DNA from 2 places in the Streptococcus sp. HMSC056C01 genome. Region 1 is predicted to be linked to the other one. Evidence: predicted binding sites of a transcription regulator. Region 1 holds the regulator's gene; the other holds the start of a gene.
What was found. The regulator NrdR, encoded in region 1, represses ribonucleotide reductase genes. The targets are predictions, from matches to a motif close to ACACNATATATNGTGT.
Positions count from the first base shown of each region.

Region 2: the regulator NrdR is predicted to act here: its motif matches at 1,629-1,644, upstream of nrdH (glutaredoxin-like protein NrdH).

Region 1 covers NZ_KV804216.1:40,611-44,031, reverse strand. The annotation lists gene HMPREF2795_RS09440 (hypothetical protein) at 1-136, opposite strand, end outside; gene HMPREF2795_RS09435 (ABC transporter ATP-binding protein) at 152-847, opposite strand; gene HMPREF2795_RS09430 (GntR family transcriptional regulator) at 851-1,216, opposite strand; gene nrdR (transcriptional regulator NrdR) at 1,356-1,829, shown strand; gene HMPREF2795_RS09420 (DnaD domain protein) at 1,830-2,996, shown strand; gene dnaI (primosomal protein DnaI) at 2,997-3,421, shown strand, end outside.
Region 2 covers NZ_KV804209.1:292,487-295,907, forward strand. The annotation lists gene ptsP (phosphoenolpyruvate--protein phosphotransferase) at 1-1,126, opposite strand, end outside; gene HMPREF2795_RS08405 (phosphocarrier protein HPr) at 1,131-1,394, opposite strand; gene nrdH (glutaredoxin-like protein NrdH) at 1,758-1,976, shown strand; partial or broken gene nrdE (class 1b ribonucleoside-diphosphate reductase subunit alpha) at 2,045-3,421, shown strand, end outside.

The DNA.
Region 1 (3,421 bases):
GATCAGGTGTATCAATGGATTTTAGGGAACTAGCTTGAACCCCGATAAGGGCCGAAAGAGCCAACACAGCACCATAGAGGGCTAAATACCATTTGTTAACATTTTTAAATTCATAACGAACTAAATTCCAAAACATAATAATCTCCTTTATCTAGGCTTTGAATTCGTGGCGGAAGAGTTGGTCGATAGACTCTCCAGACTCATAGCGAATATCATCAACATTTCCTTGACGGACGACTTTTCCATCCTTTAGGAAGATAATCTCATCCAAGATTGGTTCGATATCTGAAATCAAGTGGGTTGAAATCAAGACGGTCGAAGTTGGAGAGTAGTTGTTAATGATGGTGTTCAAGATATAGTCACGAGCCGCGGGGTCGACACCACCGATTGGTTCATCAAGAACGTATAGACGAGCATCACGACTCATGACAAGGATCAACTGAACCTTTTCTTTGTTCCCTTTTGAGAGTTTCTTGAAACGGCTGTTTTCATCAATGCCAAGATCACGAAGGAGACCTTGAGCACGTTCTAGATTGAAATCTTGGTAGAAGGTCTTGAAATAAGTGAGAGCTTCCTTAACCTTCATCTGTTCGTTGAGGTAGGTCGTATCAGGGAGATAAGAAACAATCGCTTTAGTTGCTGGACTTGGTTCCATGCCATTGATAAGGATACGTCCTTCCTCTGGCTGTAGCAAGCCGTTGATTAGTTTAATCAAGGTTGTTTTTCCAGAACCGTTTGGGCCAAGGAGGCCAACGATTTTTCCAGCTGGAATTTCAAGGGAAACATTTGTAAGGGCAGGGCTTGCTCCATAGGATTTTGACACATTTTCAAATGCTAACAAGGTCATAGTTTAAACTCCTTCAATATAATCTCTCAAAACAGTAGGTAGTTCTTCTTTTTCATAGCCGAATTCTACCATGCCTGTTACAAACTGTTGCAGCTGTTCTTCTGACAGTTGCTTACGGGATTGGAGGATCAAGTCCAAATCCTCTGTGACAAAGCGTCCAGATGTCCGCTTGGTATAAACGAAGCCTTCTCTTTCCAATTCCGATAGCGCGCGCTGGATGGTGTTGGGATTGACACCTGCCTCGCTAGCTAATTCTCTAACGGTTGGAAGCTGTTGATTGGGCTCGAGTTTATGGGAAATAATCTGCAATTTGATTTTCTCCATAATCTGCAAATAAATGGGTTTATTGTTATCAAATGTCCAAGACATCACGATCTCCTTTCTAATTACCCTTGTGTTAATTCAATAATACAACAAAACAAAAAACTTGTCAAGCCAAAAGGAGAATTATTTTGGGAATCTCTTAAAAAATGGTATAATGAAAAGAAAACGACAAGGAGGGAAAGGCATGCGTTGTCCAAAATGTGGCGCTACAAAATCAAGTGTGATCGATAGTCGCCAGGCTGAAGAAGGAAATACAATCAGAAGAAGACGTGAGTGTGAAGAGTGTCAGCATCGTTTTACAACCTATGAACGTGTTGAAGAGAGAACACTAGTTGTGGTCAAAAAAGATGGTACACGGGAACAATTTTCAAGAGATAAAATCTTTAACGGGATTATTCGTTCAGCCCAGAAACGTCCAGTGTCTAGTGATGAGATTGGCATGGTGGTCAATCGCATCGAACAAAAACTCCGTAGTCGCAATGAAAATGAAATTCAGAGTGAGGTTATTGGCTCCTTGGTTATGGAAGAGTTGGCAGAGTTAGATGAGATTACTTATGTACGTTTTGCCAGTGTTTACCGTAGCTTTAAGGATGTGAGTGAGCTTGAAAGCCTACTCCAGCAGATCACACAATCCTCTAAAAAGAAAAAGGAAAAATAAATGAAGCCAAATGACCGTTTTTCTTTTGTAAAGAATAATCGGGTGTCGCAAGATACCTCATCAATGGTGCAGTGCTACCTCCCGATTATCGGTCAGGAGGCGCTGAGCCTCTATCTTTATGCTGTGACTTTTTGGGATGGTGGTCAAAAGGAACATCTCTTTGCAGCTATGCTTAATCATCTGAATTTCGGGATGGATACCCTTTTAAAGGCTTTTAAAACTCTAACAGCCATGAAATTGGTGACCCTCTATCAGCAGGGGGAGGCCTATAACTTGTTACTCCATTCTCCCTTATCAACTCAAGAATTTTTACAACATACAGTTTATCGGACTTTGTTAGAAAAAATGATTGGGGATAGTGCGGTTGCAGCCATGAGACAGGAAGGTGTTGAAGGGGAACCTATCTCGGTGTCCTTGAGTCAAATCTTTCCTCAGTTATCTGAGTCTGCGAGTCAAGAAACCTCTGGCAGTCAGCCAGCAGCAGATGATTTTGATTTGGAGCATTTCCGTCAGCTCATGGCTCGTGACGGTCTTCGTTTTCAAGATGAGACTTCGGATGTTTTGGCCTTGTTTGCAATAGCAGACGAGCAGAAGTGGACCTGGTTTGAGACTTATCAAGTAGCCAAAGCGACAGCAGTGTCGCAAGTGATTTCTGTCAAACGCATCCGTGAAAAGATAGCGCAAAAGCCTGTGACTTCTGACTTTAGTCCCAAGGAAGCAACTATTATTCGAGAGGCTAAGAGAAAGACAGCCTTACAGTTCCTTGCTGAAATCAAGCAGACCCGCAAAGGAAGTATTACCCAAACTGAACGGGACCTGCTCCAGCAGATGGCAGCCTTGGGTTTGCTGGATGAAGTGATCAATGTTATCCTGCTCCTGACCTTTAATAAGGTTGATTCAGCCAATATCAATGAAAAATACGCCATGAAGGTGGCTAATGACTACGCCTATCAAAATATTCGTAGTGCCGAGGAGGCTGTCCTCCGTATTCGTGAACGTGGCCAAAAAGCAAAAACGCAAAAGCAGAATCAGACTGCCCCAGCAAAAACCAATGTGCCTAAATGGAGCAATCCTGAATATAAGAATGAAACCAGCGAAGAAACTCGCTTAGAACTAGAACGTAAGAAAAAAGAAATGTTAGCTCGATTAGAAAAAGGAGGAGACTAGATGGAAAGTGTCGGAGACGTACTCAAGCGTCAACCAAGCCGATTTCAGTATCAGGATTTGGTCCAGCAAATTGTGAAAGACCCTGATGTTGCGGCCTTTATCCAGAAAGAATCTCTCAGTCAGGAGGAGTTGAACCGAAGTATTTCCAAGTTTAACCAATATATCACTGAGAGAGATAAGTTTCTCCGTGGTGATACTGACTATATCGCACGTGGCTACAAACCGATTCTCGTGATGAATCATGGTTATGCAGACGTAGCTTATGAAGAGACTCCCGAATTAATTGCTGCAGAAAAAGAGGCAGCTATTAAAAATAGGCTTCGTCTGATTAATCTTCCAGCTAGCCTCAAAAAAGCCAGTCTAGCTCAAGTTGATTTGGACGACCTTGGACGCTTGCCTGTTTTTGAAAAGCTCCTAGCTTTTGT
Region 2 (3,421 bases), on a different contig from region 1:
TGCGGAACATTGCATCTCCTGTTTCAGAGATAGAGATACGAAGAGCACGGAATCCAAGGAATGGGTTCATTTCATGTGGCATATCGAAGTAAGGAAGTTCCTTGTCACCACCGATATCCATTGTACGGACAACAACTGGTTTACCGTTCATTCCTTCAAGAACAGCCTTGTATGCTTCGTACTGCTCGTCTTCAGTTGGGAAGTCTTGAGAATCCATGTACAAGAACTCTGTACGGTAAAGACCTACAGCTTCTGCACCGTTGTCATTAACACCTTCAACATCTTTTGGAGTACCAATGTTTGCTGCCAATTCGAAGTGTTTGCCATCAGCAGTAACAGTTTGAGCATCCTTCAAGAGTGCCCATTCAGCTTTTTGTTGAGCGTAAGCTTCACCAGCTGCTTTAAATTCAGCCGCTTGTTCTTCAGTCGGGTTGATAATCACTTCACCTGTAATACCATTAACGGCAAGTAGGTCACCATCTTTAACGATTTCAGTGATATTGTTTGTACCCAAAACTGCAGCGATTTCAAGTGTACGAGCCATGATAGCTGAGTGACTTGTACGACCACCAATGTTTGTTACAAAAGCTTTAACAAAGTTTTTGTCCAATTGAGCTGTATCAGATGGAGTCAAGTCGTGAGCAATCACGATTACTTCTTCATTGATAGAAGCTGGGTTTGGCAATTTTTTACCAAGAAGATTTGCCAATACACGTTTTGTTACGTCACGGATATCCGCTGCACGTTCTTGCATGTATGGGTTGTCTTCCATGCCTTCAAAGATTGTGATAAACATGTCTGTAACTTCTTTCAGACCTGCTTCTGCATTCACTTTCTTAGCACGGATAGTTTCTTTAATTTGACCGATCAATTCAGGGTCAGCAAGAACCATCAAGTGGGCGTCAAATACTTGTGCCGCTTCTTCACCAAGCGTACCTACAGCCTTCTCGCGGATAAGAGAAAGCTCGTTTTGAGAAGCTTCAAGAGCAACATCCAAACGAGCCTCTTCTGCATTTGTATCTTCGACTGTAACAGTCTCGAATGATAAATCCGGTTGAACGAGTAGATATGCTTTTGCAACTGCAACACCGTCAGATGCTGCGATTCCTTTAAGCATTTCTGTCATTTCCTTATGCCAATCCTTCTTTTTCCATTGTTTCTGAGATTGCAGCGATAGCGTCATCAGCGTCTGCACCTTCAGCAGTGATTGTAACGTCAGCACCTTGACCAACACCAAGGCTCATTACACCCATGATAGATTTAAGGTTAACTGATTTACCTTTGTACTCAAGAGTGATATCTGAAGCAAATTTGCTAGCAGTTTGTACCAACAATGTTGCTGGACGTGCGTGAATACCTGTTTCTGCCACTACGTGGAAATCTTTAGAAGCCATAGTTTGACTCTCCTTTAATAGTTTTCTTGTTGAGTTACATATCTGATAACCCTTACAATTTAGTATTATATCACCTTCATTGATATTTTTCAAGTATTTTATGGACTTTCTTCAATTTCCTTTCAGATAACTTGCTGAAAATCTTCTATTAAATTTAGCAAAACACAGTATGTAGTTTTTGTTAAGTTGTCTATAATGAAATCATTGATTTTTCTGTCGTTGTTTCTCAATGCTACACTATATATTGTGTTTGTTAGTAAAATCAGTAAAATAAGTACACAAGATTTAGTTTTAGAAAGTTGACAAAGTTTTTTTTTCTGATATACTAAGAAAGTAATAAATTTTTAAAGAGGAGTTACAGAAATGGTAACCGTATATTCTAAAAACAACTGTGTCCAATGTAAAATGACGAAACGTTTTTTAGACAGTAATAATGTTGAATATAAAGAAATCAATCTTGATGAACAACCTGAATACATTGATCAAGTAAAAGAGCTTGGCTTTAGTGCTGCTCCTATTATTCAGACACCAACAGAAGTTTTCTCTGGTTTCCAACCAGGTAAACTTAAACAACTTGCTTAAGAATCAGGACAAAAGCTTCTATGTCTACCTTAGAAGCCTTTCTTTTGTAATTAGATAAAGGATTTTTTATGGGATTAAAACAACTTGAAGATGTGACTTACTTCCGTCTTAATAATGAAATTAACCGTCCTGTGAATGGACAAATCATGCTTCACAAAGACAAGGAAGCTTTAGAAGCCTTCTTTAAAGAAAATGTTGTACCAAATACAATGGTTTTTAACTCAATTACGGATAAAATTAATTTCCTCATTGAGCATAACTACATTGAGACAGCATTTATCAAGAAATACCGTCCAGAATTTTTGGAAGAACTGCATCAATTTATCAAGGATCAGAACTTCCAATTTAAGTCTTTCATGGCTGCCTATAAATTCTATAATCAGTATGCTCTGAAAACTAATGACGGGGAGTACTATCTTGAAAGCATGGAAGACCGTGTCTTCTTTAATGCCCTATACTTCGCAGATGGTGATGAAGCGATTGCTATTGATATTGCTAATGAAATCATTCACCAACGTTATCAACCTGCTACTCCTTCTTTCTTGAATGCAGGTCGTGCTCGTCGTGGTGAGTTGGTATCTTGCTTCTTGATCCAGGTAACAGATGATATGAACTCTATCGGACGTTCTATCAACTCTGCTCTTCAACTTTCACGTATCGGTGGTGGTGTGGGAATTTCCCTCAGCAACCTTCGTGAAGCTGGAGCTCCTATTAAAGGCTATGAGGGTGCTGCTTCTGGTGTCGTACCAGTTATGAAGCTTTTCGAAGACAGCTTCTCTTACTCTAACCAACTCGGTCAACGTCAAGGTGCTGGGGTTGTTTACCTCAATGTCTTCCACCCAGATATCATCGCCTTCCTTTCAACTAAGAAGGAAAACGCCGATGAAAAAGTGCGTGTCAAGACCCTTTCACTTGGTGTTGTGGTTCCAGATAAATTCTACGAATTGGCTCGTAAAAATGAAGAAATGTACCTATTTAGCCCATATTCTGTAGAAAAAGAGTATGGAGTACCTTTCAACTATATCGACATCACTGAAAAATACGATGAACTAGTTGCAAATCCAAACATCCGTAAGACAAAAATCAAGGCGCGTGATTTGGAAACTGAGATTTCTAAATTGCAACAAGAATCTGGCTATCCTTATGTAGTCAACATCGATACTGCTAACCGTGCAAATCCAGTCGATGGTAAGATCATCATGAGTAACTTGTGTTCAGAGATTCTTCAAGTCCAAGAACCAAGTCTTATCAACGATGCGCAAGAATTCCTCCAAATGGGGACAGATGTTTCATGTAACCTTGGTTCAACTAACGTGGTCAACATGATGACTTCACCTGACTTTGGTCGCTCTATCCGTGCAATGGTACGTGCCTTGACCTTCGTTACAGATAGTTCACACATCGTCGCTGTTCCTACTATCGACCACGGAAATAGTCGAGCTCAT